DNA from 4 places in the Streptomyces sp. NPDC056452 genome. Region 2 is predicted to be linked to each of the others. Evidence: riboswitches for the same ligand, from Rfam matches in the RefSeq annotation. Region 2 holds a riboswitch; each other region holds the start of a gene.

Region 1 (7,672 bases), on a different contig from region 2:
ACCAGCACCTGCACGGTGCGCGGGTGTCCGACCGCCCGGACCTCGTCGAGCAGGGCCGGGACCGTGCCCTGGACGGCGGAGTCGAGATGGCGGACCAGCAGGCCGGTCTCGCCGTGATCCGCGACCGCCGCCGCGGTGTCGATCCAGAGCCAGGTGGCTTCCTCGCGGCTGAGGACGTCCTGGGCGTCGTCGGGGTCGGCGCCCTCGTACTCGGCGAGCCAGAGCAGGGCGTACGGACGCAGCGGTGGTTCGCTGACGACGGTGCGCACCACGGGCTCCGCGGGAGCACCGACGACACGCAGCGCCTCGAAGGCGAGACCGCGCAGCAGGGCGTCCTCGCCGCGGGCGACGGCGAGCAGTTCGGTCACCGCGCTGCCGACGGTCCGGGCGGCGAGCCAGGCCCGGTACTCGACGCGGGCAGGCCCGGGGGTGAGCCGGGCGCAGCCGAGCAGCATGTCGGCAGCGGACTGCTCGATGTTTCCGGCCGGGCTCTGGGCGGCGACACAGATCTGTTCGAGCTTGACCCAGACCGCCCAGTTGCCGAGAGGGGTGAGCGTGGCCTGTCCGGCTCCGAGCGTCAGCGCGCCGACGGCGGCGAGGCCTTCGAGGGCCCAGTCGAGCAGGAGCGCGTTCAGGTCCTCGGGCTGCCCGGTCGCGGGGCTGCCGGGTGCGGGCTGCTGCGGCGGCCCGTAGGGCACCTCGCACCGCTCCTCGTGGAGTTCCGCGACGCGCTGGCCGAGGAGGTCGAGGAGGGCGGGCACGGTGACGGGGCCGGCGGAGAGCTGCAGGAGCGAGAGCACCTGGGGCACCGCCTCGACGGCTTCGGCGACCGCGGTGGCCTCGATGCCTTCGGGTGCGGCGTGGACGAGCGACCAGGCGTCGAAGAGCGCCACCCAGCCGCGGAGCACGGCGGAGTCGTCCCGGTCCCAGGCGCGCAGCCTCCAGCCGGGGCGCGCGGTGTCGCCGTGGAGTTCGATCAGCCCGGCCAGCCTGGCCCGGTCCCAGCCGGTCTGTATCTGGGCGGGCGACAGTTCCAGCGCCGCCGCGGCCCGTTCCAGGGCCTGGGTGGCGAGCGGGGCCGCCCCCGGGCTCGCGCCGTCGGCGGCCCAGTGGGCGATCCGAACGGCGTGGGCGAGCACGGCCCTGGCCTGGCGCGCCAGTTCCGCAGGAGGCGGTGTGCCCTCGGGTGGGCGGGGGGCCGGCCTGGTGCGCCGGGTGGTCACGGCCTTGCGGGCGGTGGCAAGGGGTCGCGGGCGGACAAGTCGCAGCCTGGAGTCGCGCGGGGTACGGGACGTCACGGGAGCAGTCTTGCCTCTGACGGCCCGAAAGCCCAAACGGAAGCCGGATCCCATGGCTACGGGAAGGTTTCGGACCCGGTCACCAACCGGGCCGATCCACCCCATCAGCTCACATCAGGGGCGTGAGGAAGCGCCTGAGGGCCTCTTCGTAGCGTGCCGGATCGGCATTCCACATCGCCGCATGCGGAGCCTGCGTCACGGGGTGCAGGGTGACCAGGTCGGGACGCAGTGCGGCCAGTTCCCGGGACGGCTGCCAGGGCGCCAGCGTGTCGTCGGGGCCGTGGAAGATCAGCGTGGGGGCGTGCAGCGCGATCGGTACGGAGGTCTCCAGGAGCGGGGCGCCGCGCAGTCCGGTCTGGCCCTGGGCGGCCCGGACGGCAAGGGGCAGGAGTGCGGCGGGGATGCCGTGGGCAGCGGCCAGGGCGCGGAGGGTGACCTTCCAGTCCAGGACCGGGGAGTCCAGGACGAGACCGCTGATGCGGTCGCGGAGCGCGGAGTTGACGGCGGCGTGCAGGGCCATCGTGGCGCCGGTGGACCAGCCGTGGACGACGACGCGCTCGGCCCCGTAGCGCACGGCGTGCCGGATGGCAGCGTCGAGGTCGCGCCACTCGGACTCGCCGAGGTGGCCGAGCCCGTCCGGCGAGCGGGGTGCGCCGGCGTCACCGCGGTAGGCGAGGTCGAGCACCGGGAACTGCTGCTCCTGCAGGAATCCCGTCACGTTCAGGGGGTGTTCGCGGGTGGTGCCGAGGCCGTGCACGGTGATGACCCAGGTGTCGCGTGCGCCGGGGAGGAACCAGGCGGGCAGGGCGCCCAGCTCGCCGGGGACCTCGACCTCCTTGTACGCGAGGCCGAGTGCGCCGAGCGGGTCGCCGCTGTGGAGCACGGGGGTGAGGCGGACCTTGGCGCCCGGTTCCAGGCTGCCCCGGGTGACGCGTTCCAGCCTGCGCACGACGGTGTCGGCGGAGTCGTGCGGTGCCTGCTCGACGACCGGGCCGACGATCGCGTGGACGTCGCGGCCCACCAGTCCGTACGTGCCGGGGCGCAGCGCGGCGAAGGAGCGGGTCAGGGTGACCTGCCCGGGCGCGGTGGCGTGCACCGTGAGTCTGCGGTCTCCGGGGAAGGGGCGTGGCGACGGGGCCCCGAGGGCGGCGTCGCTGGCGTACCGGCCGGCCGCGACCGCTGCCGCTCCGACGCCGAGGATCGTGGAGACGGCTGCTGCCGTCGCTGTTGCCGGGCGCACGGCTCCAGTGTCCTGGGCTACGGCGCGGGCTGCCAGTGGGACGGGGCCGTACGGTGCCGGCCCCGGGCTCAGCCGGGCTGGCCGTACCCCTTCAGGGCGTCCTGTACGTCGCTCAGCTGGGCGCGCGAGAGCAGGGACGGGTGGCGGCCGGGCACGGAGCTCGCGGTGAGCCAGAGCCTGCACATCCATTCGAGCTGGGCGGTGCGGTCGTAGGCCTCGTCGAGGGTGTCGCCGTAGGTGACCGTTCCGTGGTTCTGCAGCAGGCAGCCGGTGCGGTCGCGCAGGGCGGTGAGCATGTTCCCGGCAAGCTCCCGCGTCCCGTACCGGGCGTAGGCGGCGGTACGGACGGGGCCGCCGAGCATGGCGGCGGCGTAGTGCACCAGCGGGACCTCGTCGACGAGGGTGGAGACGGCCGTGGCGTGCACCGCGTGCGTGTGGACGACGGCGGCGGCGTCGCTGTTGCCGTAGACGGCCAGGTGGAGGGGGAGCTCGCTGGTCGGGGTCATGGTCCCGAGGACCTGGCGCCCTTCGAGGTCGACGCCGACCGCGTCCCCGGGGCCCAGCCGGTCGTAGGGCACTCCGCTGGGGGTGACCAGGACGATTTCGCCGACCCGTGCCGACACGTTGCCCGAGGTGCCGACGACGAGTCCGTCCGCGGCCGTCCTGCGGGCCGTCGCGACGACGCCGTCCCATGCCCGCTCGATCGCGTCCCGGTCCTGATCATTCATGCGGCGATCCTAGGGGCCTGCGTCCGGATCACGCCGGGTCCGCGGGGTCCCGCCAGGACCTGTCGGGCGAAGCCGTCGCGAAGCACGTGACCGATGTCTCTCCAATGGGGCAAATGCGGCAGACCAGATGCGGTGCGGAACCCGGCGAAGGCCGGTTCCCGCACCGCCGCGGGCCGGTGCAACCGCCCTCGGCGCACACAAGCGGAATGCCTGTTCGCGCTTGGAGTCACCGCACCGCCCTGCCCAGTTCATCTTCCGTTCACCCAGGTTGCTTACGTTCCTACAGCCACTGACGTCGAACGATTGCCTGGGTAAATGGAACACATCACGCTGCTGCTCGCGATCGTGATCGTGACAGCTCTCGTGTTCGATTTCACGAACGGTTTCCACGACACCGCCAACGCGATGGCCACCACCATCTCGACCGGCGCCCTCAAGCCCAAGACAGCGGTGGCCATGTCCGCCGTTCTCAACCTCGTCGGCGCGTTCCTGTCGGTGGAGGTCGCCAAGACGATCTCCGGCGGGATCATCAACGAGAACGGCCTCAGAACCGAGGTCATCTTCGCGGCGCTCGTCGGCGCCATCCTGTGGAATCTCCTGACCTGGCTGGTGGGTCTGCCCTCCAGTTCCTCCCACGCACTCTTCGGCGGCCTCATCGGCGCCGCGGTGATGTCGGCCGGCTGGTCCTCGATCAACGGCGGCACCGTCGTCACGAAGGTCCTCCTGCCCGCGATCGCGGCCCCCCTCGTCGCCGGCCTGGCCGCGCTGCTGGCCACGAAGCTGACGTACCGCCTCAACCGGAAGGTCACCGACGAGGCGCAGCTGAAGTCGACCGCCAAGGGCTACCGGGCCGGACAGATCGCCTCGGCGGGTCTCGTCTCGCTCGCCCACGGCACCAACGACGCCCAGAAGACGATGGGCATCATCACCCTGGCCCTGGTCACCGGTGGCGTGCTCGCCCCCGGCTCCAACCCGCCGGTCTGGGTCATCGCCTCCGCCGGTATCGCGATCGCGATGGGCACCTACCTCGGCGGCTGGCGCATCATCCGCACCATGGGCAGCGGCCTCACCGAGCTCAAGCCGCCGCAGGGCTTCGCCGCCCAGACCAGTGCGGCCACGGTCATCCTGGCCTCCTCGCACCTCGGCTTCTCCCTCTCCACCACCCAGTCCTGCTCCGGCGCCGTGATGGGCGCCGGTCTCGGACGCAAGGGGGGCGTGGTCCGCTGGTCCACCGCCACCCGCATGTTCATCGCCTGGGGCCTGACCCTGCCGGCCGCCGGTCTGGTCGGCGCGGGCGCGGAGTTCCTCACCAAGCAGGGCCCCTGGGGTGTCGGCGTGGTCGCCGTGCTCCTCGTCGCGGGCTCCGCTGCCATCTGGCTGCTGTCGCGCCGCAAGCCGGTCGACCACACCAACGTCAACGCGACGGACGCCGAGCCCGCGGGCGTCGTCACCACCGCCATCGCGGCCGTCAGCCCGCCGCCCGTCGGCTCCGGCGTCCCGGACCTCAAGACCACCATCCCGGCCCCGGCCCCGACGGCCGGATCCCCGGCCGACCCGGCCCGACCGGCCACGGTGTAAGGACAGATCCGTATGAACATCGACTGGGCAGCTCTCGCCTCCGTCTTCGGCGTCAGCCTCGTGGTCACCGTCGCACTGGTCGGCCTCTTCACCCTCGGCATCATCGGCCTCTCCAAGCAGGCATCGGCGGTGCAGTCCGGAGGGTCTCTCACGCTGGCGCGCACCGGCGCGTACGCCTGCTTCGGGCTGTGCGCGGCGGCGGTCGCCTACGGGATCTATCTGATCGTCGTCTGACCACCCCGGCGCCGAGCCGCCGTCTCCTCCCGTCGGGCCGGACACACCACGTGTGTGTCCGGCCCGATGTGCGTCTGCGCACACTGCACTCCCGCAGGTCAACGGCAGGTTGACGGGCGTTCACGGGGCGTGGTGGACTGCCGGTGCCATTTACGGCGACAGGAGAGGAAGCCGGTGCGAATCCGGCGCGGTCCCGCCACTGTCACCGGGGAGCAGGCCCCCACACGGAAGTCACGGTCCGGCACGGACTGGAAGGCCGGGGGAACTGCGGATCCGGAAGCCAGGAGACTCTCGTCGCCGGTCACGTCGAACCAGGGCGCGGACCCTGAGTTAAGGACATCTGCCATGCCTGGCTGCCGTGCGTCGGTCCCTGTGTCACCCGCTCCGAAGGTCGTTCGAGGCACGACGGCCGGCTGAACCGTGCGAGCCGACCGCATCTTCGCGTACGGCGCCACCGCCGGATTGATCGGCGACCTGCTGCTCGGTGACCCCCGGCGGGGCCACCCCGTCGCCGCCTTCGGGCAGGCCGCGGCAGGCGTCGAGAGCCGGCTGTGGCGCGATCACCGCGGCTGGGGCGCCCTGCACGCGCTGGTCTGCGCCGGGGGCGCCGCCGGTGCCGCCGCGCTGGCCGCTCGTGCCGTACGGAACCGTCCCGCCGCGGCCGTGGCGCTGACCGCCGCCGCCACCTGGTCCGTCGTCGGCGGTACGTCGCTGGGGCGGGAGGCCCGCGCCATCGGCGGCGCGCTCGCCGCCGGTGACATCGAGGTGGCCCGCGAGCGGCTGCCGCACCTCTGCGGACGTGACCCCCAGGCCCTCGACGGACCCCAGATCGCCCGCGCGGTGGTGGAGTCGGTCGCCGAGAACACCTCCGACGCCGTCGTCGGCGCCCTGGTGTGGGGCGCCATCGGCGGTGTCCCGGGCCTCGTCGGGTTCCGGGCCGTCAACACCCTCGACGCCATGGTCGGCCACAGGTCGCCGCGCCACCGGCGCTACGGCTGGGCCTCGGCCCGTCTCGACGACCTCGCCGGCTGGCCCGGTGCCCGCCTCACCGCCGTGCTCGCCGTGGCCGCCGGCGGCCGTCCGCGCGAGGCCGTGCGGGCCTGGCGGGCCGACGCGGGAAAGCACCCGAGCCCCAACGCGGGCCCGGTGGAGGCCTCGTTCGCGGGTGCGCTCGGCGTGCGCCTCGGCGGGACCCTCGCGTACGGCGGGCGGGTCGAGCACCGGCCCGTGCTCAACGGGGCGACCGGCCGGGACGTGCACGTAGCGGATATCGAACGCGCGGTGCGGCTTTCGCGCCGTGTGAGTGTGCTGGCCCTCGGCGTGTGTGCGGCCGCGCGGCTGGCCTCGGGAAGGAGAGGCCGGGCATGAACGGCGGACAGGGCGGCGGGCTGCTGGTCGCGGGGACGACCTCGGACGCGGGCAAGAGCGTCGTCACGGCGGGTATCTGCCGGTGGCTGGTGCGCCGGGGGGTGAAGGTCGCGCCGTTCAAGGCGCAGAACATGTCGCTGAACTCGTTCGTGACCCGCGAGGGTGCGGAGATCGGCCGGGCCCAGGCGATGCAGGCGCAGGCCGCCCGGGTGGAGCCGAGCGTGCTCATGAATCCGGTGCTGCTCAAGCCCGGCGGTGACCGCTCCAGTCAGGTCGTCCTGATGGGGAAGCCGGTCGGCGAGATGAGCGCGCGCGGCTACCACGGCGGGCGCCAGGAATCGCTGCTGGGGACGGTCGTGGACTGTCTGGAGCAGCTCCGGGGCACGTATGACGCCGTGATCTGCGAGGGGGCGGGCAGTCCGGCCGAGATCAATCTGCGGCGCACGGACATCGTGAACATGGGCATCGCGCGTGCCGCCCGCTTCCCGGTGCTGGTCGTCGGGGACATCGACCGGGGCGGGGTGTTCGCCTCGTTCTTCGGTACGACGGCGCTGCTGAGCGCCGAGGACCAGTCGCTGGTCGCCGGGTACCTCGTCAACAAGTTCCGCGGCGATGTGTCGCTGCTGGAGCCCGGCCTGGACATGCTGTACGAGCTCACCGGGCGCCGTACGTACGGGGTGCTGCCGTTCGCCCACGGCCTCGGCATCGACGAGGAGGACGGGCTGCGGGTGTCGATGCGCGGCGCCGTGCGGGAGTCGGTCGTCGCGCCGCCCCACGGGCAGGACGTCCTGAGGGTCGCGGTGTGCGCCGTGCCGCTGATGTCGAACTTCACCGATGTGGACGCGCTGGCGGCCGAGCCGGGCGTGGTGGTGCGGTTCGTGGACCGGGCCGAGGAGCTCGCCGACGCGGACCTGGTGATCGTGCCCGGTACGCGCGGCACGGTGAAGGCGCTGGCGTGGCTGCGCGAGCGGGGGCTGGCCGACGCGCTGCTGCGGCGGGCCGCCGAGGGGCTTCCGGTGCTGGGGATCTGCGGCGGGTTCCAGGTGCTCGGTGAGTCCATCGAGGACGAGGTGGAGTCGCGGGCGGGGCTGGTCGACGGGCTGGGGCTGCTGCCGGTGCGGATCCGGTTCGGCCGGGAGAAGGTGCTGGGCCGGCCTGTCGGGTCGGCGCTCGGAGAGCCCGTGGAGGGGTACGAGATCCATCACGGGGTCGCCGAGGTGCGCGGC
Region 2 (7,672 bases):
CGACGACGGAACGGTCGCCGCCGGCACCGACCGGGTTGAACGGGTCGGCGTACGCCGCGTCGTCGGCCAGGAACTGGTAGGTCACCCGCAGCCGCGCGGGCATAGGAACCTCGGCGTACCAGCAGTCCGTGTCGCCCCATCGGCTCAGGGGTGTCGAGTCCGACCAGCTCTCGAAGCCGATGCTCGCCCGGGTCCCGCGCCAGAGGAACAAGGTCACCCAGCCGCCGTCGCCGGCGGGGACCGACGCGGGTGTCCGCGCCGCCGCCCAGAACTCGTCGCTGCCGGGCCTGCCGGGCAGTCCGTACGCGGCGAAGGTGTCCTCCGCAGGGACCCGTTCGATCACCGGGCGCATGAACGTCTCCTTGTGAGAGGGATATTGAAAGGCTAAGCTCGACTCGATTAGGTGAGCCTAACCTAATAGTGACCTCCCCTTCCATTCCCGATCCACCTCCTGCACGGGCTGGTGATCGCGTTGCGGGAGCACCACACGCGGACCTGGTTCACACTCTCGACGCGGCTGCCACAGGCCCGTCGGCCCCGAGGAGGCAATGACACATGAGCACCAACCCCTTTGACGACCCCGAAGGCCGCTTCCTGGTCCTGGTGAACGACGAGGGCCAGCACTCGCTCTGGCCGTCCTTCGCCGAGGTGCCCGGAGGGTGGACGATGGCCTTCGAGGAGAACACCCGTGAGGCGTGCCTGGAGTTCATCGAGGGCCACTGGACGGACCTGCGGCCCAAGTCCCTCGCGGCGTCCATGGAGGCCTGACCACTTCCGGCGCGGAGCTGCCGGGCCGTCCGTCCGCGGTGGGCGGACAGCCACGGCGGCCCGGGATTTGAACTCGTAACTAAGGTAAGGCTAACCTAATCTCGCTTGGTTCGTCGGAGTCGTACGGCGACGAGCCGTTCTTCGAAACGGAACCGAGGAAGGGAAAGCCTTGATCACGGCTACGCCGCGTCCCGCCCCCCTGTCGCCTGCGCTCCTCGCGCCGACGCCCTCCGTGCGTTCGGCCCGTGCGGGGGACGCTGCCGCACTCGCCGGACTGTCCCGGCCCTTCATGCGCTCGGGGGCACTGCGGGAGCGTCCCGCCTCGCTCTACGCCACCCGTGCGACCGACTTCTTCGTGTCGGAGGCCGCAGGCCGCCTCGACGGCTGCGTGGGCCTGCGCGTGCACCCTGCCGAGCCGGGGGAGTGCCGCGGATCCACGGGCGTTCTGTACAACTTCTGCGTGGCCGCGCACAGTCAGGGGCAGGGAGTGGGCGCCGCGCTCCTGCGTGCGGTGCTGGCCATGGCGCGCGCCCAGTCGCTCGGTTCCCTGTTCACGGCGACGACCGGCGACGGGGCTCTGTTCCTCCGCTACGGCTTCGCGCCCTCGACGGCGGGCCCGGCGCCCCGGTCCTGGGCTGAGTCCCTGGATCCCCGGCGCAACGCAAGGATCCTCGCCAGGGCCCTGTGACCGTCGGCACGTCCGCGTCCGGCGGTTTCCGCCGCCGGACCTCACCGCGCGATGGCGCCGGTGAAGTCCTTTCGCGCATGCTCGCATTCGGCACGGGTGGTGTTGATCCCGCCCCCGGCTCGGCTTCAGGGACGGGCGCCTGCGGTCAGCCGGTCTGTTCGTCGTGGTCCGGGCTGTCGTCAGGGACCACGGTGGTGCCGGGGCCGTTCTCGCCGAGCACGCCACGCAGCACCGCGTGCGGAACGCGGCCGTCGAGCACATGAGCCGTGCGCACGCCGCCGCGCACGGCCTGAAGGCAGCCCTCCATCTTCGGCAGCATGCCGCTCGCCAGCCCCGGCAGCATCTTGTCGAGTGCGTCGGCTGTCAGACGTTCGATCACCTCGGTGCTGTACGGCCAGTTCGCGTACAGTCCCTCCACGTCGGTGAGGACCACCAGCCGTTCGGCTCCGAGGGCAACGGCCAGGGCCGACGCCGCGAGATCGGCGTTGACGTTGTAGACCTGCCCGTCCTCACCGCGGGCCACGGGGGAGACCACCGGGATGTGCCCCTGGTCGAGGAGCGCCCGCACCATGCCCGGGTTCACGTCCACGACGTCGCCGACGAGACCGATGTCCACCGGCCGGCCGTCCACCCAGGCGGGCCGGCGCACGGCCGTCATCGTGTGCGCGTCCTCGCCCGTCATGCCCACGGCGTACGGCCCGTGGTCGTTGATGTGCCCGACCAGTTCCCGCTGGACCCGGCCGGTCAGCACCATGCGGACCACCTCCATGGTCTCCGGCGTGGTCACCCGCAGGCCCGCCTCGAAGCGGGTCTCCAGGCCAAGTCGGTCGAGCATCGAGCTGATCTGCGGCCCGCCGCCGTGCACGACGACCGGGCGCAGGCCCGCACGCCACAACTCCACGACGTCCTGGGCGAATGTCCGCTGCAGGCTCGCGTCGACCATGGCGTTGCCGCCGAACTTGATGACGACGGCGGTGCCCCGCCGTTCCGGCCGGAGAAGCAGCCCACCGGACTGGTCCGCGTCCGCGCGGTCCGTGACGACCGGTCTCATCGCTGCTCCTGCTTTCTTGAATTCACGAGTGGTCACGCGTTCTTCGGCTCCCGGTGCGGGAGAAGATCACGCAGTAGACGGTCCGTCGTGCAGACCACGCCGCTGTCCGCGGCCCAGTCGAGGGCCCTGGCATGCTGCTCGGCGGAGAAGTCGGCCACCGCGTCGGCGACGACGAACGGCTGGATGTCGTTCATGAAGGCGTCCGTGGCCGTCAGCAGGACGCCACGGTGTGCGTGCAGCCCGCAGACGATGAGCTGGTCGCGGGCCTGTGCACGCAGCAGTCTGCCGAGATGGCTGCGCAGGAAGGCGTTGGGGCGCACGTTGGCCAGCAGATGCTCGCCGGCGCGAGGTGCGAGGGGCGCGACGACTGCGGCGGCCTCCGGTTCGCCCCCGATGCCGGGGCCCCACAGTTCGCCGACGAGCCCACGTTGTCCCGGCAGTTGTCCGGCCGGTTCGGCGGTGAAGACGACCGGTATGCCCAGCCTCCCCGCGAGTTCCCGGAGTGCCGCGATGTTGTCCACGAGCTCCACCACGGGGGAACGCCCTGCCGGGAACATGTCGACGAAGTGGTTCTGCATGGTGTGGACCAGCAGTGCGGCCCGTGCGGGATCGATTCGCCACGCGGCACGCGAGCGGGGAAGGGCGGTGGCGGCCGGCATCGGGTAGGAGTCGACGTCGGGCAGGCCCATGGGCGTTTCCCCTCCCTGATGACGCGTGCACGACTGCGTGCGAACTCCGTAGCTCCTTAGATTAGCCTAACCTAACTTTCGGTGGGCTGGTTCAGGTTGTCCGGCGTCGAGGGCCGGGAGGCAGGTGCTTCCGCACCCGGCTTCCGGCCCTCGACTCACATCAGGACTGCGGCAGTTCGGCCCGCACCGTGCGGGCGGCCGCGACCAGGTTCTCCAGCGACGCACGGGTCTCGGGCCAGCCGCGGGTCTTCAGGCCGCAGTCGGGATTGACCCACAGACGCTCCGCCGGGATGGCTTCGAGCCCCTTGCGCAGGAGGGCGGCTGCCTCCTCGGCACTCGGCACCCGAGGGGAGTGGATGTCGTAGATGCCCGGCCCGGCCTCGCGCGGGTAGCCGTGAGCGGCCAGCTCGCGGGCCACCTGCATATGGGAGCGGGCGGCCTCCAGGCTGATGACGTCGGCGTCGAGATCATCGATCGCCTGGACGATGTCGCCGAACTCCGCGTAGCACATGTGGGTGTGGATCTGGGTGTCCGGGCGTACGCCCCCGGTGGTGAGACGGAAGGACTCGGTGGCCCACTCCAGGTAGGCGCGACGGTCGGCGGCGCGCAGGGGAAGGGTCTCGCGCAGGGCGGGTTCGTCCACCTGGATGACCGAAGTGCCCGCCGATTCGAGGTCGTTCACCTCGTCGCGCAGGGCGAGCGCAACCTGGCGCGCAGTGTCGCCGAGCGGCTGGTCGTCCCGGACGAAGGACCAGGCGAGCATGGTCACCGGCCCGGTCAGCATGCCCTTGACCGGACGGTCGGTGAGCGAGTTGGCGTACGAGGTCCAGCGCACCGTCATCGGATGCGGCCGGGAGATGTCGCCCGCCAGCACCGGCGGGCGGACGTAGCGGGTTCCGTAGGACTGGACCCAGCCCTGCTGGGTGGCGAGGTAGCCGGTGAGCTGCTCGGCGAAGTACTGCACCATGTCGTTGCGTTCGGGCTCGCCGTGCACGAGGACGTCGATGCCCGCCTTCTCCTGGAAGGAGAGGACGTCGCGGATCTCGCTCTCGATGCGCTGCTCGTAAGCGGCGGAGTCGATACGGCCGGACCGCAGATCGGCGCGGGCCGTGCGCAGTTCGGCGGTCTGCGGGAAGGAGCCGATCGTCGTGGTGGGCAGCAGAGGCAGGCCGAGGTGGGCGCGCTGCGCGGCTGCCCGCTCCTCGTAGGGCTGGGAGCGGCGGCCGTCCGTGTCGGTGACGGCCGCGGCCCTGGCCCGTACGGCAGGGTCGCGGGTGATCGGGGAGTTCGCCCGCGAGGCGAGGTCGGCCCGGTTGGCCGCGAGCTCCGCGGCGATGGCGCCGGTGCCCTGGGAGAGGCCCTTGGACAGGGTGACGATCTCCGTCGTCTTCTGCCGGGCGAAGGCGAGCCAGCGCAGGATCTGCGGGTCGATGTCCCGCTCGGCCGCCGCGTCCACCGGAACGTGCAGGAGGGAGCAGGAGGCGGCCACATCGACCCGGCCGGCGAGACCCAGGAGCGTACCCAGGGTGGACAGCGACCGCTCGAGGTCGTTGATCCAGATGTTGCGCCCGTCGACCACTCCGGCGATGAGCCGCTTGCCGGGGAGCCCGCCCACCGAGGCCAGCGCGTCGAGGTTCGCGGCGGCGGCGCCGGTGAAGTCGAGGGCGAGGCCCTCGACCGGGGCCTTCGCCAGCACGGGGAGGGCGTCGCCGAGCCGGTCGAAGTAGGAGGCGACGAGCACCTTGGGGCGGTCGGCGAGACCGCCGAGTTCACGGTAGGCGCGGGCAGCGGCGTCGAGTTCGGCCGGCGTGCGGTCCTGGACCAGGGCGGGCTCGTCGAGCTGCACCCACTGGGCACCGGCGGCGCGGAGGTCGGCGAGCACCTCGGCGTAGACCGGCAGCAGCCGGTCCAGGAGAGTCAGCGGTCGGAAGTCCGCGGCCACCCCGGGAGCGGGTTTGGCCAGCAGGAGGTAGGTGACCGGACCGACCAGCACAGGGCGGGCGGCGAGACCCAGCGCGAGGGCCTCCTTGAGCTCGGTGACCTGCTTGGTGGAGTCGGTGGTGAAGACGGTGTCCGGTCCGAGCTCCGGTACGAGGTAGTGGTAGTTGGTGTCGAACCACTTGGTCATCTCGAGCGGCGCGACATCCTGAGTGCCGCGGGCCATCGCGAAGTAGACGTCCATGGGGCATCCCCTGCTCGAGCGAAGCCGAGAGCTCGGGGAAGCGTCGGATCCGACGGCCGCACGGTGCCGCGGGGGGACAGCGCCGACCATGACGCTCGTGTCCAGGACGTGGTCGTAGTACGAGAAGTCGCCGGTCGGCACTTCGTGGACGCCGGCCCCGGCCAGCTGCCGCCAGGTGGAGCGGCGCAGGTCCGCCGCGGTCCGGCGGAGGGCGTCGGCGGTGACGCGGCCCTTCCAGTAACCCTCGACGGCCTTCTTCAGCTCCCGGTCCGGGCCCTGGCGGGGGTAGCCGTACACGGTGGCGTGCGCCGCCGATGCCGCTGCTGCGGACTTCGTTGTCACGGAAATCTCCTTCGCGAGACGACTCCTGAGATCCCGGGACGGGACACGGACGCGAAGGGAGGACGAACCGGACGGATCCTGGGCACGCCACGGCGTGAGGTTCCGTCCGGTATGTACGCCGACCCGCCCACGAGGTCACCGGGATATCCGCACGTGGTAGGTCACGTACGGGCAACTGGCAGGTCTTCGGACTCGCGGGCGCATCTGCCGGGGCAGATTCCTACTGGCCGTCGCTTCCCGGACTCCATTCGGAATCCAGTGCGTATGACGGAGGTCGTTCCCACTCACCGCTGCGGGGCAGTCCCGGATTCCCACCGGGTTCCCTCTTGCGACGCGCCTGCCTGGCGGACAGGGCGAACCAGTTGCACGGGCAAGGCTAGAGGGCGAGCCGCCCCTCGGCCGCCATTGTTCACACTCCGGAACGTGACGTGAGCCACCGGGATCCGTTCGGCGAGCCGTCGCCCTGGGCGCAGCAGGCGGATCCGGGCCCGGCCCCGGGCGGCTGACGGCACGCTCGTCCGGCCGGCATCCGGCCGACCGGATCGGCGCTACCCGGTGCGTCGCTCGTGGCGTGAACGTGCGAGTCGATAGGCGGCGTGGAGCAGCTCGCGGGTCGCCGTGCCGGTCCGGGGGCCCGGGTTCACCACCGCGAGCCAGCCGGCGGAGCCGTAGACGGGATGTGCGATCACGGTATCGGTGACGCCGGGGTCGTCGTCGACGCCTGGTTCGCGCGGCGCGTGGCCGGTCCGGGCGACGAAGGCTTCCTTCCCCGCCGCGATATTGACGCGGAAGGTGTCCGGGCGGTCCAGGCGCGAACTCGCGTCGCCCGGATAGTTCTTCGTCACGATCGTCGCGAACGGCTGGGTCGCTCCCGGCGCGACACCGCCAGGAGAGTAGTAGAAGAACGTGTCTCCCCAGCTGATCTCCGGTGAGCCGTCGTCGGGGCCCGGACTGATGGCCAGGACCCCGTCGAGGTTTCCCAGAAAGCCGATGATCTCGTCGATGTTCATGTCTTCAAGCGTTTCATTAATGTGCTCGTGGAGACTTTGAGGCGAACGACGGTCGGAAGGCAGGAGCACTGCTGGTGGGAACTCTCAAATCGCCGGTCATGCGCACCGTCGATGTCGCGCGTCGTGCCGGATGCTCGGTTCAGCAGGTGCGCAATCTCGAGCGCGACGGTGTCCTGCCGCCCGCGACGCGCACCACCGCGGGTTACCGGATCTACGAAGAGGTCCACCTGCACTCCGCGCTGGCCTACCGGGCCCTCGCCGTCGGCACAGGCCCGGTCGAGGCCAAGCGAATCGTTCGCGCCCTGCACCGGTGCCCGATCTCGGAGGTACTCGCACTCCTCGACGCGGCACACGCGCGACTCGACCGGGAACGGGCGCAACTCAGGCTCGCCAGGGAGGCCGCGGAAGCGATCTCTGCCGAGCCCGTCGAAGACGTGCGCCCTTCGGACTCCATGAATGTCTCCGAACTGGCCGCCGCGCTCGGAGTGCGCCCTTCGGCATTGCGGCACTGGGACGCCGAGGGGCTCGTCGTCCCGGACCGGGTGCCCCCGCGAGGAACCCGACGGTACTCGCCGGCCCAGGCCCGGGACGCCCGGATCGTCCACCAGCTCCGCAGTGCCGGGTACCGCATCGGGCCGCTCCGGAACCTGATGCCCGGGCTGAGGCGCGGAGACCGGTCGCAAGACGTCCGAGCCGGGCTGGCGGCCCGGGACGCGAGCATCACGCTTCGCTCCCGCGCCCTTCTCGACGCTGCCGCCGCACTCGGCGCCGTCCTCGGTGCCGCACACCGGACATCCGGTCCCGGCCTCTGAACCAGGGGGCGGGACCGGCAGGCACTGACAGGCGCACCGCGGGGCCGGCCGTTCGTTCTTCCCGCGTCAGGTTCTGGTCAGGCAGAAGGGATGCCCGGCCGGGTCGGTGAGGACCCGCCACCTGTCCCCG
Region 3 (7,672 bases), on a different contig from region 2:
CACCTGGCAGGCCCGCGCGGTCATCGTCGAGTGCCGTGAACGCTGCGGTGCGCAGGCGTTGTTGGAGAACAACGGCATGACGGAGCTGGTCACCGGGGTCGAAGGCGCCATCACGGCCGAGGGCGACAACCTCGCCGTCCACGCGAAGGCGGCGGCGGACATGTTCTTCGCCGCCGGACCGGCACCCGGTGACCCCTCGCAGGACCCGGCGGACGGGACCGGCAACATCCCGGCCGACCGGACCCCCGGTGAGCTGGCCGACCCCCGGTTCCTCGGCAGGCTCCTCGACGCGGTGGAGGAGATCTGGTTCACCCGGGCCAGGGAACGCGCGCTCCGGGCACCGCACGACGACGCGCTCGCGCGGTGGAACGCGGCCTCCGGTGCCGCCCTGCGCGGGGTCGAGGCCCACGCGTACCGACAGGCGGCCGAGGGGTACGCCGAGGCACTGGCCACGCTCCCCGAGGGGGCCGCCCGGGAGCGACTGGCCGAGCTGCAGCGGCTGTTCGCCCTCCAGTGGGTGGCACGCAACAGCGGGGACCTGCTGGCGGCAGGTCACCTGACCGCCCAGCAGGTCGACGAACTGCCCGAGGCCACCGAGGAACTGATCGCGGCCGTCGCCGCACACGCACCCGAACTGGTCGAGTCCTTCGCGCTGCCGGAAGAGCTGCTCGCCGACTGGCCGATCGCAGGACCGGACTACGCCGACGCGTACGACGACCCGGACGGCCCCTGGCACCGGGGCCCGGCCGAGCCCTCGCCGCCGGCCGCACGGTGAGCGGCCGACGGCCCGTCCGGACACCACCCGGTGCGGCCGGGGCCCGGCGTGTGCGCGAGGCCGCCGAGATCCTCGGCCTGCGGGTTGTCCTGCTCGCGTACTGGGGCACGGCGTCCGTACTCGCCCGCCGGCGTGGACGCCGCACGTGAGAGCCGGAGAATCGGTTCGGCGCAGGTCCTGACCCCGAGCGCAGGTCCCGGTCGAGGAGGGGCCGGTGCGGGGGACGCCCCACCCGCCGTGCCGGCCGCGGCCCCCGAGGCCTGCGTTCAGCTGCGTGATAGCTTGCAGAGGCCAGTCACACTCCACGTGGAGTCAGGGAATCCGGTGCGAAACCGGAGCTGACGCGCAGCGGTGAGGGGGACGGGCGGGGCCACGGCCACTGGACACCCTCGGGGTCCGGGAAGGCGTCCCGTCCGGATGAACCCGAGTCCGAAAACCTGCTGGCACCCGTTTCCCGTACCGGGAGCGGTGCTTCGTACCGGGCTCCGCGCATGAGCCCCAGGACGCAGAGGGACCCAGTGCCGCCCATAGCCAGTACCGTACGCCGAACCGCCCTGCTCACGGCGGGACTTGTCCTGCTGACCGCCTGCGGTGGCGGTTCGTCCGACAAGACGACGCAGGACGCCGGCGCCGCCGGTTACCCCGTGACGCTGAAGAACTGCGGACGCACCGTCACCGTCGCGGCCGCCCCGCACCACGCGGTCTCCCTGGACCAGGGGTCGACGGAGATCCTGCTCTCGCTCGGCCTCGCCGACCGGCTGGCGGGCACCTCCACCTGGACCGATCCGGTGATGAAGGGCCTGGAGAAGGCCAGTGCGAGCGTCCCCCGCATCGCCGAGAACCGGCCCTCTTCGGAGAAGGTCCTCGACAAGGAACCCGACTTCATCAGCTCCTCGTTCGAATCGACGCTCGGCAAGGGCGGTGTCGCGCCCCGCGAACAGTTCGAGGACCTCGGCGTCCCCACCTACGTCTCGCCGGCCGACTGCACCGCCAAGGACAACAGCAAAGGCGGGGACGGTTCCCGTACGAAGCCGCTGACCATGGAGAGCGTCTACACCGAAGTGCACGATCTGGCCAAGGTGTTCGGCGTCCAGGAACGCGGTGACGAGCTCGTCGCCCGCCTCCGGGCACGTATCGGCAAGGCGACCGCAGGCATCGAGGCATCGGACGCCACCCTGCTCTACTGGTTCGCCAACGCCGAGTCGCCCTACCTCGCGGGCTGCTGCGGGGCGCCCGGCATCATCACCGAGGAGCTCGGCGCGAAGAACGTCTTCGACGACACCCACGAGGAGTGGCCCCAGATCAACTGGGAGACCGTCGCCGACCGCAACCCCGACGTCCTGGTCATCGGCGACCTGACCCGCAAGTCGCAGACCGCCGAGAGCGCCGAGAAGAAGATCCAGTTCCTGGAGTCCAATCCCGCCACGAGGAACATGGACGCCGTCCGGCACAAACGCTACGTCCTCCTCAGCGGCCAGGCCATGAACCCCTCCATCCGTACCGTCGAAGGCGTGGAGCTCGTGGCCGCAGGGCTGCGCGGCTTCGGGCTCGCGGGGTGACCGACACCCGACAGGCCGCCGGCGTACGCGCACCGGAGGCACCGGTGTCACGCCCGGCCGGTGTCCGTGTCCTGCGCGACGGCCTCCTGTGGAGCTGCGGGACGGCGCTCCTGCTCCTGTCCGTCGCGGTCGCCGTCACCATCGGGCCCGCCCGGATCTCGGTCCCGGACGTCTGGTCCGCGGTGGCGGCCCATCTCGGCCCCGGGGACTCGCGGCTCAGCCCGATCCGGGACGGGATCATCTGGAACCTGCGCATGCCCCGCACCCTGCTCGCCGCGGTGTGCGGAGCCGGACTCGCGGTGTGCGGCACCGTCATGCAGTCACTGCTGCGCAACCCGCTCGCCGACCCGTTCGTCCTCGGTGTCTCCTCGGGGGCGTCCACCGGAGCGGTCGTGGTCGTCATCCTCGGAGCGGGTGGGGGGAGCGGTGTCGATCTCGGCCGGTGCCTTCATCGGCGCCCTCTGCTCGTTCGCCCTCGTTCTGCTGCTCAGCCACACGCTCGGCGGGACGACCGACCGGGTCGTCCTCTCCGGTGTGGCGGCGATGCAGCTCTTCTCCGCGCTCACCTCCTTCGTCGTGATGACCGCCGCCGACGCCGAGCAGACCCGCGGTGTGCTGTTCTGGCTGCTCGGCTCCCTGAGCGGGGTCGGCTGGACCGATGTGTGGATGTGCGCGGCAGTGCTCGCCGTGGCACTGCTGATCTGCCTCGGACACGCCCGTACGCTCGACGCCTTCGCCTTCGGCCAGGACGCGGCGGCCACCCTCGGCGTCCATGTCGCCCGCACCAGAATCGTGCTGCTCTGCACCACTGCGCTGTTGACCGCGGCGCTCGTCAGCTCGGCGGGCGCCATCGGCTTCGTCGGCCTCGTCCTGCCGCACGCGGCCCGCGCCCTGACCGGCTCGGGGCACCGGCGTCTCCTGCCGGTCACCGCGCTCGCCGGGGCGGTGTTCCTGGTCTGGGTCGACACCCTGGCCCGCACCGTCCTAGACCCGCAGGAGGTACCGGTCGGAGTGGTCACCGCCCTCATCGGTGTGCCCGCCTTCGTGCTGGTCCTGTACCGCACCCGGAGGGCCACATGACCGCCGCCGCGACCGAGGGCCTGCGGGCCGAGCGCGTGACGCGGGAAGCGGGCGGGCGGATCGTCCTCGACGGAGTGGACATCGCGCCGCCGCCCGGTGCCACGGTCGGACTCCTGGGGCCCAACGGATCCGGCAAGTCCACACTGCTCCGCATCATGGCCGGCGTCCTCGGCCCGGGCGCGGGCGCGGTGACCCTCGACGGCCGTACCCTCGCGGAGACCGGCCGCCGCACCGTCGCCCGACGCGTCGCCGTGGTCGACCAGCACGCAACGACCCAGGTCGAGTTGAGTGTCCTGGACGTCGTCCGCCTCGGCCGCATCCCGCACCGCCGTGCCTGGACGGCGCCCGGCCGCGAGGACGAGGACGCCGTGCGTGAGGCGCTGGAGCGTACAGGCCTGGCCGACCGCACCGAGCAGTCCTGGCACACCCTGTCCGGCGGTGAGCGCCAGCGCGTCCAGATCGCCCGTGCACTCGCGCAGCGGCCTCGTGAACTCCTCCTGGACGAGCCGACGAACCATCTCGACATCCAGCACCAACTGGAGCTGCTGGCCCTCGTCTCCGCACTGCCCGTCACCGCTGTGGTGGCGCTGCACGACCTCAACCTGGCCGCGATGTTCTGCGACCGCGTCACCGTGCTGAAGGAGGGACGGGTGGTGGCCTGCGGAACGCCCGCGGAGGTGATCACCGGGGAACTCGTCGCGGACGTCTACCGGGTACGGGCGGTGGTGACGCCCGACGGGCCGGACGGCAGGCCGTCGGTGCGCTTCCTGCCGGGGGCCGCCGCGGGCGGCCCGGTCTCCGGGTGACCGACGGCGAAGGGGCGGGCCCGCGTCGTCCGGGTCCGCCCCTCGCTGCTTGTCGCGCGGCCTGTCGCCGCTGAGTGAGGGGGTCAGCGGCGGCGTCCCTGGCCGAACTCGCCGCCCGTGTCCTTGCCGCTGCCCATGTCCTTGCCGTCCGCGTAGTCGATCTTCTCCTTGCGGAGTTCGGCGGAGACTTCCTTCTGTTCGGTGACCTTGTTGGTTTCGAGGCGGACGCGCTCCACCGGGACGGCCTCCTTGCGGACGGTGGCGCGTTCGGCGTGCAGGGTGACTTCGACGTCCTCTTCGCCGATGCTCGTCGTCCCGGTCGACTTCTCGCCCGACCGCATGGGTTCGCGCACCACGCGTACTTCCTCGTGGGACACGGGTACGGTCCGGGTGACGTTCTCGGTCACGACGTACTTGTGCAGATGCGCCTTCCCGCTCTCGTACTCCTCCGTACCGACGAGGAGCTGTTCCTCGGAACGGACCATCTCCTCCCGTCCCCCGGCGCCCGCGGCGGACCGTTCGGCTCCGGCTCCGGCGAGCGGGCGCGACGTGGAGGACGCCTCCGTGTCACGGTGCCTGCCCATGCCTGCGCCCGAGGTGGCTGCGCCCGTGGTGCCGACCGCTGTCGCCTTGCCGGTCGTCTTGGGGCGGGCCGTTCCCGCGGCTCCGGCCGCTCCTGCGGCTCCGGCGGCGCCCATGGCTGCCGTTCCGGTGCCGGACGTGGTGCGCGCGTCGCCGCCCGCACCTGCGGTGGTCTTCCTGGTCATGCCGTAGTGCCGGTAGAGCTCTTCCTCCTCGGCCACGGAGAGATGCGCGTCGGCGTCCACCCTGGGGGCGTCCTTGACGCGGTCCTTCGCGTGCGAGACGTGCAGGTCGGAGCCCACGCGACGGGCTCCGGCGAGCGGTACGAAGCTCTCCTTCATGCCGAACATGCCGGTCTTGACCGTGATCCAGTCGGGCTTGCCGGTGTCGTCGTCGACGTACACCCGTCCTACACTGCCGACCTTTTCGCCGTCACTGTCGTAGACGGTCAGACCGTCGAGTTCTCCGGAATCCGTGAAACCGTCAGCGGCTCCCATGGCCGATTCCTCCTCGCCCGGGCACGCCCTGTGGGTGGGTCCAGCAGGGAAGGCGCGTCCGGCTTCCATCGCGCCTCACCCGGTTGGTCGCTGCAACCTCCCGGCCCGGGCAGCGGGCGGCCCGGAGGACCCGGGGTGGGCGGTGGCCCCGCGCAATGCCTGTATCGGCCTCTTCCACCCGTTACGCCATTCGGGTGAGCACCCTCATGGGTGCACCGGGGATGCGGACCCGCCCCGCACGTATGATCGACGCGCCGTCGCCGACCGTCGGGCGGCCCGTCCCCGGGGGTGCGCCATCGATTCCGTACGTACCCGCATCCCCGGACAGCGCGGGGAACTGCTGGCCAGGCAGGAGGAAGGCCTCCGCCTCCACCACCTGGTCTGGCGGCTGGGACCCGGCTGGCGGGTGTGCAGCAGCGCCGTCCTGGGCGGCGGCATCGGGCCGCGGGCCTGGATTCTCAATGCGCAGGTACCGGGCGGATACCCGCGGCTGGACCCGGACCGGCACCTCGCCGAGATCGCCGCGGCCGAGGACCTCGGCGGCCCCGGGGCCGGTCTGATGACGGCCGCGGACGTCACCGCGTACACCGTCGCGGCCGACGGGGGCGTCACGGCCACCGTCACCAGCGGTCTCGGGGTACGGGGATGGGCCGCGGACCCGGCCGGCGGCACCGACGGCCCGCTGCCACCGGGCACGGTCAACATCGTCGTCACCGTCCCCGTGGCCCTCTCCGACGCCGCCCTGGTCAACGCGGTGGCAACAGCCACCGAGGCCAAGGTCCAAGCCCTCGTGGACGCCGGACTCGACTGCTCGGGTACGCCCACGGACGCCGTGTGCATCGCCGCTCCCGACCCCGGGGCGCAGTCCGGGGAACCCTTCGCCGGACCGCGCTCACGCTGGGGATCACGACTCGCCCGGGCCGTACACCGCGCCGTACTCGACGGCGCGCTGCGGCAGGCTTGAGTCCCGTCGCCCCGCCGTACCGGTGCGGGGCACACCGAGGAAGGGAATCCCCCATGACCACCGCCGCCCCCACGGGATCGGCCACCGGCAGGCCGACCGTCGCGGTCCTCGGCACCGGGATCATGGGATCCGGGATGGCGCGCAGCATGCTCAGGGCCGGACTTCCGGTCCGGGCCTGGAACCGAACGCAGGCCAAGGCCGCGCCCCTTGCCGCGCACGGCGCCACCGTGACGGACACCGCGGAGGAAGCGGTGCGCGGCGCCGATGTCGTCCTCACCGCGCTGAACGACGGCCCGTCCGTGGCCGCGACCCTCACCGCCGCGGCCCCCGGACTCCGCCCCGGACAGGTCTGGCTGCAGAGTTCCACCGTCGGACTGGACGCCACCACCGACCTCGTCCACCGGGCCGCCGGCCTCGGACTCGTCTACCTGGACGCCCCGGTCTCCGGCACCCGGCAGCCGGCCGAGCAGGGCACCCTCACGGTGTTCGTCTCCGGCCCCTCCACCGCCCGCGCGACGGCGCTGCCGGTCCTGGAAGCGATCGGGCAGCGCACCGTGTGGGTCGGGGAGGACCCGGGAGCGGCCACCCGGCTCAAGCTGGTCGCCAACACCTGGGTGATCAACCTGGTCAACAGCGTGGCCGAATGCCTCAATCTCGCCGAAGGGCTCGGGATCGACCCGCAGTTGTTCCTGGACGCGGTGAAGGGCGGCCCACTGGACACCCCGTACCTGCAGGGCAAGGCCGCCGCGGTGCTGTCCGGCGACCTCACCCCGAGCTTCGCGCTCTCCACGGCGCTCAAGGACACCCGGCTGATCCTCGACGCGGCCGAGGCGTCCGGGGTGACGCTGGATCTGGTCGCCGCCTCCGCTGAGCGGTTCACCCGTGCGGAGGCGGCAGGACACGGCGCCGAGGACATGATCGCCACGTACTACGCGGGCGGCTCCGCATAGCGGTGGTGTCAGGCGACCGTCACCGGGTGCCGCACCACCGCGTCGAAGAGGTAGCCCTGCGTGTTGTGGGCCGCCGTCGCCGGCTGGGTGCGGCCCGACCGGTCCGTCGCCCGGGCGAGCAGCACGGCGGGGCCGGCCTCCTTCGGAACCCAGTCGGCCGTCCAGCGGACCCAGCTGCCGCTCCTGGGCTCGTCGCGCAGCCGGGCGGGCCGCCACCGGGTGCCGCCGTCGGTGCTGACCTCGACGAGACGCACCGGTGCGCCGCCCGACCAGGACCGGCCCGTGAGCAGGTGCCTGCGGTGGGCGGCGAAAGTGGCACCGGGCGCCAGTTCGAAGGCGCTCTTGAGCGTCTGGCGGGTCAGCGGATCGCTGCCCTCCGGCGGGTACCCGGGTCCGAACAGCCGGTACAGGCCCGTGTTCCACGGAGTCAGCAGCGGCTCCGCGCTCACCTCGATGTCC
Region 4 (7,672 bases), on a different contig from region 2:
CGTCGCCGGCCACCACCCGCTGGCCACCCGCGTCCTGGAAGACGTCTGGGACCGGGACCACGTCCTCAGCCGCTTCCCGCACCAGCTCCCCGTCGACGTCCGCACCGGCCTCGGCGACCGCTGGTCCGTCGTCCGCACCGCAGGCCTGACCGCCCGGTTCGCCGATGGTGCGGATCAGTTCGCCGGTCCTGACCGCAGCGCCGCCGTGACAGTGTTCACGGATGACGCCCCGGGACGTTCCCCCGAGGACTTCCTCTCCGTACTGCTCGACGGCGCCCCCGACAAGCTTCCCGCGCAACGGCTCACCGAGTCTCTGCCCGACGGACTCCGCCACGCCTTCTGGCTGACCCCGGACGACCACGGCCGGGAGCGGCACGAGTTCTACGGCTTCACGGTGTCGGCCGCAGGCACCGCCGCCGGGCTTTTCTGCACCCATGAGGACTCCGCCGACCTCACCTGGGCCCAGCGGGTCTGGCGTTCCCTCGCCTGCTCGGATCCTTCTTGATCCGACAACGTGCGCCTCGGGTCGGCATCGGTGGTACGGATCCGAAGGCAGAGACCGACCTGTCAGCTCTTCCCGTCCCCCTGCGCCGCATTCGACACCCGGTCCAGCCATTCGTTCATCAGGACCGATTCCGCGGCACTGAGGCCGGACCCCTTCGACCGGTTCAGCAATGCCCTCAACCGGACTGCAGCTGAGGGAACTTCGGCCTCCACCGGCTCGGCGACGCGCGCGTCCGGGGTGAAGACGGCGGCGTGCACAGCGTCGCGTACACGCGTGCGCACGCTGTCGTCCGAGAACGTCGCGGGGCGGGATACGAGCATGAGGGCGACACCCGTATTGGCCGACATGATCATCTGGGCGGCCAGTTCAGGAGTGACGCGAAGCTTCCCCTGTTCCGCAGCCCGCTCCAGGTCACGGGTCAGGATCCGGTGGGACTCGAGCGCCGCGGCGGGCGGTGTGCGCATCGCCGGGGAGTTCATCAGCCGGTACAGGTTCGGGTTGCGCAGGGCGAACTCGATGTGGCTGTCCCAGCCGTTGCGGAGGTCCTCGACGGGGTCCGTGGACGCGCCGCGTTCCCGCTTCGTCGCCAGGTACGCGTCGTAGCCGTGGTCGACCACCGCCGACAGCAGCCCTTCCTTGTCCCCGAAGTGCCGGTAGAGAGCCGGTGCGCCGACCTGGGCCGCCTCGCACACGGCCCGGGTGGAGATGTCCCCGTCCGGGGACGCCGCGACGAGCTCGGCGGCCACTTCGAGGATGCGTGCTCGGGTACTCACCGCACGGACGCTATCAAGCGGTGCACGGCCCGGTTCGCGCGCCCGTGCGGGGAACGGCACACCGTCGGGGCCTGTCCGGGAGGGTCGCGGAGGAGGGCCGCCCGGTCCGTCACACGATCCCCCCGTTGGCGCGCAGCACCTGGCCGTTGACCCAGCGGGCGGGGCCGGCGAGGAACGAGACGACCTCCGCGATGTCCTGCGGCGTGCCCAGCCGTTCGAGCGGCGGCTGGGCCGCCATCCGCGTGATGGTCTCCTCATCCTTACCGTCCAGGAAGAGCGCGGTGGCGGTCGGGCCCGGGGCCACGGCGTTGACCGTGATGTCCCGGCCGCGCAGCTCACGGGCGAGGATCAGCGTCATGGCCTCCACCGCTCCCTTGGTGGCGGCGTAGGCGCTGTATCCCGGGAGGGCGAGCGAGAGCACCGAGCTGGAGAAGTTGATGATCGCCCCGCCGTCGCGGAGGCGGCGCGCCGCCTGCTGGTCCACGACGAAGGTGCCGCGGATATTCGTGCGGTGCATCCGGTCCAAGGCGTCCAGGTCGGTGTCGACCAGTGGTGCGAGCGTCATGACTCCCGCGGCATGGACGACCACGTCGATCCCCCCGAAGGCGGCCTCGGCCGCGTCGAAGAGTGCGGCTACGGCCGTCTCGTCGGCGACGTCCGCCTGAAACGCGAATCCCTCGCCACCTGCGGAGATGACAGCCTCTACGGCCGCTTCCGCCTCGGTCTTGTTGCCCGCGTAGTTGACGACGACGGCGAATCCGTCGGCCGCGAGCCGCTCGGCGCTCTCGCGGCCGATGCCTCGCGAGCCCCCGGTGACCAGGGCGACCCTGCGCGGCGCGGTGGTGTGCTGCTGTTGCTCACTCATGACCTGCTCCTGCGATAGAGGGGCCCCGGCCGTCTCCGCGACCCGACACGAACAACGCTAACACCATTACCGTAGCGACGCTACGTACCGTCGCGTACCGAAACTCGCATGCGTCGGCCCCTGTGGAGGTGATACTCCGGCCTGTCATGGACAACCTCATGACGACACGCCTCCTGCTGCACCCGCTGAGCGCGGCCGAAGCCGCATCGGTGGAGGCGGGTGAACCGCCGGCAGGCACGCTCTGGGCACCCGGATACCCCGGGGACGGGGACCGCGGTGTCGCCCGCCGCTTCCTGGAGACCTGCGCGGACGCCGGCAGCCCCCAGCCGTTCGGCGCCTACGAGATCCGCCGCCGCGCGGACGGCCACGTGATAGGTGGCGTGGGCTTTCACGGAAGGCCCGATTCCGACGGCCGGGTGACGATCGGCTACGGCTTGATCCCCTCGGTTCGTGGCCTGGGGTACGCCTCCGAAGCGCTACGGGCCCTTCTGGCCTTCGCGCGTTCCCAGGGGGTCGCGTCCGTGAAGGGCGACGCCGATCTCGACAACACCCGGTCGCACCACGTCATGGCAGCGGCCGGTATGCGGCTGGTCGGCGAGGACGACCGGCTCAAGCACTTCCGTATCGACTGGAGCACGAACCGGGCGGACGTCTGGACCATGACGCCTGACGCCTGAACTTCGGGCTCCGCCCGGAGCCCGTACATGACGGAACCCGCCGGGAATCCCGGCGGGTTCACTTGCCGTAGGCCCCTACGGGGCTCGCGGGTCAGCTCACGGCATCGGCCGGGCGGGGTGCCGTACGGTCACCCGCCGACGACGCGGTACGGGCGGCCGGTACGAGAAGCCGCTCGGTCAGGTAGCCGAAGACGAGACCGAAGGCGGTCCAGAGCGTCGCCTGGACGGCGAGCGTGGACAGCCGGAACTCCCACAGCAGGCTGGCCGGGAAGTCCGTGCCGACCTCGTTGAACGAGGGCAGGAAGGCGTAGGCGAGCCCGATCAGGAGGACATAGCCGGCGCCTGCGGCAGTCGTCGCGTTCCAGTTGCCCAGACGGGGTGCGAGACGTTTGCCGAGGATCACGGCGGCAACGGCCAGCAGCACGCTGAGCGCGACCATCAGGAAGAACATGCCGGTGCGCTGTCCGATGGTGTCGGGGTTGCCGACAGCCGGCGGGTTCGCCGGGTACTTCAGGAACGGCACGACGTACACCGTCAGCAGGGCCCCACCCGCGACGAGTGCGGCCGTGGCCCTCGGGCCGAAGCTGCCGATGCGGCCGAGGGCGTAGCAGAAGACGAGTGCGGCGATGCCGCCGATGGCCACGCCGAATACGAGGACACCGGTGGCGAGCCCGCCGGTTGCCTGCATCGTGCGGCTGACGAGTTCCTCGCCGCCGCCGTGGTCGTGGGTGTGTGACTCTTCCAGCGCGATGGCGGCGTCCACGCGGGACTCACCGAGGAAGTAGGCCACGGCAAGGGCGAGCGCGCCGGCCACGAGGCCGGCGAGCATGCCGCGGACGAGCAGAGCTCTGACCGATACGGAGTTCATGGAACGTTCCCCTGATTCCCGGAGTTTCAGTGGCAGGGGAATCCGAGGAGGTGGCGTCCGTCGTGGACCCACTCGTGCACGGACTCGCCCGCGAAGACCGCGGTGGCGCCCTGCTCGGCTCCGACGAAGTACAGCAGGACGAGCATCAGGATGCCGAAGAAGACGGCCCAGGGGGCAATAGCCTTCAGGGAGATGGGGGTGATCGCGGGTGCGATCGCAGCTGGGGCAGCAGAATGTGCCATGGCAGAACCTCCTGTGGGAACACGCGTCCCTGTCGTGGTGCCTGAGACGAAGGTGCCGGGTCTGACTTTCCCGCAGAACGAGCGGGTACACAGTGGCGCGACCGTGCCGGATTCTCACCGGACTTCCGTTCACACCTCGTCTTGGTTGCCGCGACCATACCGCCTGTTGCTCGGGCGCCGCCACGGTGCAACCGTCCCGGTCACGGCCCGCGGCGCGGGCCGTGTTCCCATGGGGCGCCTACGCATCGGGCAGTTGTTCAAGAAGGGGAGGGCGAGCATGACGGTACGGGTGATGTTGATCTCACCGGCCATGAATGCCGCGTCGAGGGAGGCGCGCTTCGAGGGTGACGCACCGTTGGACGAGGCGGGTCTGCGCAGGGCCGGGGACGCCGCCGGTGACGTACCGGGAGCCGACCGGTACGTGCGCGGTCCATCGGAGCGCTGCCGGCAGACCGCTCAGGCGCTCGGGCTCGACCCTCGTGCCGAACCTGCTCTCCGCGACTGGCACATGGGGCACTGGAGCGGGCAACGGCTGTCTGACGTGAGCGCCGCCGAACCCGACGCCGTGTCCGCCTGGCTGAGCGACCCTTCGGCCGCCCCGCACGGGGGCGAGTCGCTCCTGGACCTGGCTGCCCGGGTGGGCAGTTGGCTGGAGACCCTGGCCGGGGACGGCGATGTGCGGGTCATGGCCGTGGTCGAACCCGCGGTCGTCCGCGCGGCGGTGGTCCAGGCGCTGGATCTGCCGGTACAGGCCTTCTGGCGGCTCGACGTTCCCCCGCTCGCGCTCACCGAGCTCAGCGGACGGTCGGGCCGGTGGAACCTGCGGTGCGGTCGCCCTCCGGAGGCACGTGGGGCAGGGCGATCGCGGTAACCGCGAACCCGTCCTGGACCAGCCACTTTCCCTCGAACGACCCCGGTATCCCGGGCGCCGTACGGTGCAGCTGTGCCGTGAAGGTGCCCCGGTGCCGAATCCCTTCACCCCGGCGGAATTCGACCTCGGCCTCGTCGAAGTCGAGCTCGATGCCGGTGAGCGGGTACCAGGTCTTGAAAACGCTCTCCTTGGCGCTGAAGAGCAGCCGGTCCCAATGGGGGGCCACGCCGCCCGCCACGGGCCCGATCCGCCGCCGCTCCGACGGAAGCGAAATGACCTCCCACACGTCGGCCGGCAGTGCTTCGTCCGGTTCCGCGTCGATGCCGAGTGCGCGCACTTCGGACGCCCGGGCCAGCACCGCGGCTCGGTAGCCCTCGCAGTGCGTCATGCTGCCCACGACGCCCTCGGGCCACAGGGGCGCCCCCCGGTGGCCGCGCAGCACCGGTGTGGGCGGCAGCCCGAGGGCCGCCATGGCTCGTCTCGCGCAGGCGCGCACGGCCGCGAACTCGTGCCGGCGCTTGTCCACGCTGCGAGCGACCAGTTCCGCTTCCTCGGGGTAGAGCGTTCCCGCCGGAGCATCCGCCTCGAAGGTGTCCGCGCAGGCGACGTACTCGGGCACCAGTTGCTCGATCACGCCTCCTCCCCCGGCCCGTCCGGGGGCTGTTCGCCCGTGTAGGGAAGGATCTGACGCAGCAGGCCACGGGGGTGGCCACGTTTGCGCCACTCCCTGGGGTAGCCGATCGAGACCTCCTCGAAGCGCACTCCGTCGAACCAGGTCGTACGGGGGATGTGGAGGTGCCCGTAGACGACGGCGGCGACGTTGAAGCGGCGGTGCCAGTCGGCCGTCAGTTCCGTGCCGCACCACTGGGCGAACTCCGGGTACCACATGACGGATGTGGGTTCGCGCACCAGCGGCCAGTGCCCGGTGATGACGAGAGGGACGTCCGGGTCGTGCGCGGCGAGCCGCTCCTCGGTCTGCGCCACCCGCGCCCGGCACCAGTCGTCCCGGGCGGGGTAGGGGTCGGGGTGGAGCAGGTACTCGTCGGTGCAGACGACGCCGGCCTCGTGCGCCTTGGCCAGGGATTCTTCCTTGGTCATCGTTCCGGGGGCCCTGAAGGTGTAGTCGTACAGCAGGAACACGGGGGCGACGGCCACCGGCCCGTCCGCTCCCTGCCACCGGGGGTACGGGTCCTCCGGTGTCGTCACGCCGAGCTCGCGGCACACCTGGACGAGGTGCTCGTACCGTGCCTGTCCGCGCAGTCGTACGGGATCCTTGTCGACGGTCCACAGTTCGTGGTTGCCGGGGGTCCACACCACGTGGGCGAAGCGGCCCGCCAGCATCTCCAGCGCCTGTGCGACCTCCTCGGCCTGCTCCGCCACGTCGCCCGCGACGATGAGCCAGTCATCGTCGTGCGACGGGTGCAGCTTGTCGGCGATCGGACGGTTGTCGGTGATCCCGAGATGGAGGTCGCTGACGGCGAGAAGCCGGCCCCGCCCCGGCGGCGATTGGCGGGCCGGGTCGCTCAGTTGACTCATTGTTCGAATTTACCGTCCTGCTCGCTCCGCCGGGCCTCTTGTCCTCGGCGCGTCCCCTCCGCGGCACGCCTCCCTCGGCCGCCGTGGAACACCCGGCGAGAGCTCCGACGGACCTCGGCGGTTCGCTCCGAAAGCCGCGACCACAGGTCGCCTCCAGAGCTGCTCAAGCACTGCTTTCCGGCCGAAGCCTGCGGTTTCACGCGAAAACCAGATCGACATCACCGCAGGTCAGGCGGTAGTTCGCGGTTGTACCACTGCAACCTGTCCATATGGCGGACACCCGGCACGAGGCGTTCACACCACGTCCGAGCTGCCCGAACGGCCATTCGGTAGGTCCGTCTCGCGGAGGTTGGGCCGGAAAGAACTGATCGATGTGCACTCACTCCCCGCAGGCGCAAGACTCCCCACCGCAATCACCACTTCACGCAAAGGAGCTTCACGCATGCGTTACAACCTCGGCAGATTCTGCGTAATCGCCACGGTCTCCACACTCGTCCTGTCGGGCACAGCAGCCATGGGCGTCGCGCAGAGCCGGCCCGCTCAGCCGACCAGCCTCTACGCCCCGTCGGCCCTCGTCCTGTCGGTCGGCAAGGGCAGCGCCGACGAGGTCACCGTCCAGCGGGCCGTCACCCTGAGCTGCGCGCCCCGCCCGCAGGGCACGCACCCCGCGCCCGCTGCGGCGTGTTCCGAACTGCGCGCGGTCAACGGTGAGTTCGCCCGGCTGACCACGCCGCGGTCGCCCGGGAAGTGCACGCGCCAGTGGGACCCCGTCGTCCTCGACGTGACCGGTGTGTGGCAGGGCCGCAGCGTCTCCTGGTCGGCCGGCTTCGGCAACGCGTGTGAGATGCAGGCAAGCCTGGGCGAAGGACCGGTCTTCGCCTTCTGATCGAGCCGTGCGCCGCACGTGGTCGAAGGGCCCGGTCGGCGGGGGTGCTGACCGGCTCGGACCTGCGCCATGCGGCCGCCGGCGCTCGCGGCCAACGGAGTCGGCAGGGAACCTGCGCCGCTTCGGCCGGGTGCCGACTCGAGGCAGTTCGGCACCCGGGCTCCCGAAACTCGTTGCCACGACACCGTCGCCGCCGTCCCGACCTGCCGTCGGGGCAGCCTGGGTGCCCCGACGGAAGCGGCCTCCGCACGACCACGGTTCGAATCCGCCCGGGCATTCAGAGGGTGGTCTGGACGTGAGGAACTGGGGTAGGCGGGTCGCCGAATGACTCGTGAGCGAGCGAAAGGGAGACTCCGGTGCTGATGGCCCATCCTGCGGTACTGCGGAACCTTGTCGATCAGTACGACACCCTGCGCATTCTGCGCGCAGAGAACGGTGACGCGGAGGTG

Evidence for each region. A riboswitch is a leader RNA that binds a small molecule or an ion and turns the genes downstream of it on or off. The one in region 2 is predicted to bind cobalamin.
Region 1: linked by a shared signal. The riboswitch ahead of ACFQ6X_RS21970 (cobalamin biosynthesis protein) and the one ahead of metE (5-methyltetrahydropteroyltriglutamate--homocysteine S-methyltransferase) in region 2 are both predicted to bind cobalamin.
Region 3: linked by a shared signal. The riboswitch ahead of ACFQ6X_RS22545 (ABC transporter substrate-binding protein) and the one ahead of metE (5-methyltetrahydropteroyltriglutamate--homocysteine S-methyltransferase) in region 2 are both predicted to bind cobalamin.
Region 4: linked by a shared signal. The riboswitch ahead of ACFQ6X_RS16600 (CbtB-domain containing protein) and the one ahead of metE (5-methyltetrahydropteroyltriglutamate--homocysteine S-methyltransferase) in region 2 are both predicted to bind cobalamin.

What each region holds. Positions count from the first base shown of each region.
Region 1 covers NZ_JBHTRI010000022.1:49,741-57,412, forward strand. Annotated here, with positions in the region: gene ACFQ6X_RS21945 (hypothetical protein) at 1-1,223, opposite strand, end outside; gene ACFQ6X_RS21950 (alpha/beta hydrolase) at 1,408-2,538, opposite strand; gene ACFQ6X_RS21955 (class II aldolase/adducin family protein) at 2,607-3,266, opposite strand; gene ACFQ6X_RS21960 (anion permease) at 3,582-4,844, shown strand; gene ACFQ6X_RS21965 (hypothetical protein) at 4,857-5,078, shown strand; cobalamin riboswitch at 5,242-5,369, shown strand; gene ACFQ6X_RS21970 (cobalamin biosynthesis protein) at 5,499-6,446, shown strand; gene ACFQ6X_RS21975 (cobyric acid synthase) at 6,443-7,672, shown strand, end outside.
Region 2 covers NZ_JBHTRI010000026.1:47,364-55,035, reverse strand. Annotated here, with positions in the region: gene ACFQ6X_RS24465 (alpha/beta hydrolase-fold protein) at 1-352, opposite strand, end outside; gene ACFQ6X_RS24460 (MbtH family protein) at 556-768, shown strand; gene ACFQ6X_RS24455 (GNAT family N-acetyltransferase) at 938-1,456, shown strand; gene argB (acetylglutamate kinase) at 1,602-2,507, opposite strand; gene ACFQ6X_RS24445 (isochorismatase family protein) at 2,540-3,196, opposite strand; gene metE (5-methyltetrahydropteroyltriglutamate--homocysteine S-methyltransferase) at 3,357-5,720, opposite strand; cobalamin riboswitch at 5,880-6,098, opposite strand; gene ACFQ6X_RS24435 (DUF6194 family protein) at 6,269-6,730, opposite strand; gene ACFQ6X_RS24430 (MerR family transcriptional regulator) at 6,805-7,542, shown strand; gene ACFQ6X_RS24425 (VOC family protein) at 7,609-7,672, opposite strand, start outside.
Region 3 covers NZ_JBHTRI010000023.1:36,015-43,686, forward strand. Annotated here, with positions in the region: gene ACFQ6X_RS22540 (acyl-CoA dehydrogenase) at 1-775, shown strand, start outside; cobalamin riboswitch at 1,051-1,235, shown strand; gene ACFQ6X_RS22545 (ABC transporter substrate-binding protein) at 1,267-2,334, shown strand; partial or broken gene ACFQ6X_RS22550 (FecCD family ABC transporter permease) at 2,379-3,414, shown strand; gene ACFQ6X_RS22555 (ABC transporter ATP-binding protein) at 3,411-4,220, shown strand; gene ACFQ6X_RS22560 (PRC and DUF2382 domain-containing protein) at 4,304-5,299, opposite strand; gene ACFQ6X_RS22565 (adenosylcobinamide amidohydrolase) at 5,640-6,263, shown strand; gene ACFQ6X_RS22570 (NAD(P)-dependent oxidoreductase) at 6,317-7,213, shown strand; gene ACFQ6X_RS22575 (sulfite oxidase) at 7,222-7,672, opposite strand, start outside.
Region 4 covers NZ_JBHTRI010000014.1:141,179-148,850, forward strand. Annotated here, with positions in the region: gene ACFQ6X_RS16575 (DUF2199 domain-containing protein) at 1-505, shown strand, start outside; gene ACFQ6X_RS16580 (TetR/AcrR family transcriptional regulator) at 568-1,278, opposite strand; gene ACFQ6X_RS16585 (SDR family oxidoreductase) at 1,388-2,143, opposite strand; gene ACFQ6X_RS16590 (GNAT family N-acetyltransferase) at 2,290-2,820, shown strand; gene ACFQ6X_RS16595 (CbtA family protein) at 2,912-3,688, opposite strand; gene ACFQ6X_RS16600 (CbtB-domain containing protein) at 3,715-3,930, opposite strand; adenosylcobalamin (AdoCbl) riboswitch at 3,975-4,072, opposite strand; gene ACFQ6X_RS16605 (histidine phosphatase family protein) at 4,208-4,801, shown strand; gene ACFQ6X_RS16610 (4'-phosphopantetheinyl transferase) at 4,725-5,435, opposite strand; gene ACFQ6X_RS16615 (metallophosphoesterase family protein) at 5,432-6,337, opposite strand; gene ACFQ6X_RS16620 (subtilase-type protease inhibitor) at 6,780-7,223, shown strand; gene ACFQ6X_RS16625 (DUF5133 domain-containing protein) at 7,580-7,672, shown strand, end outside.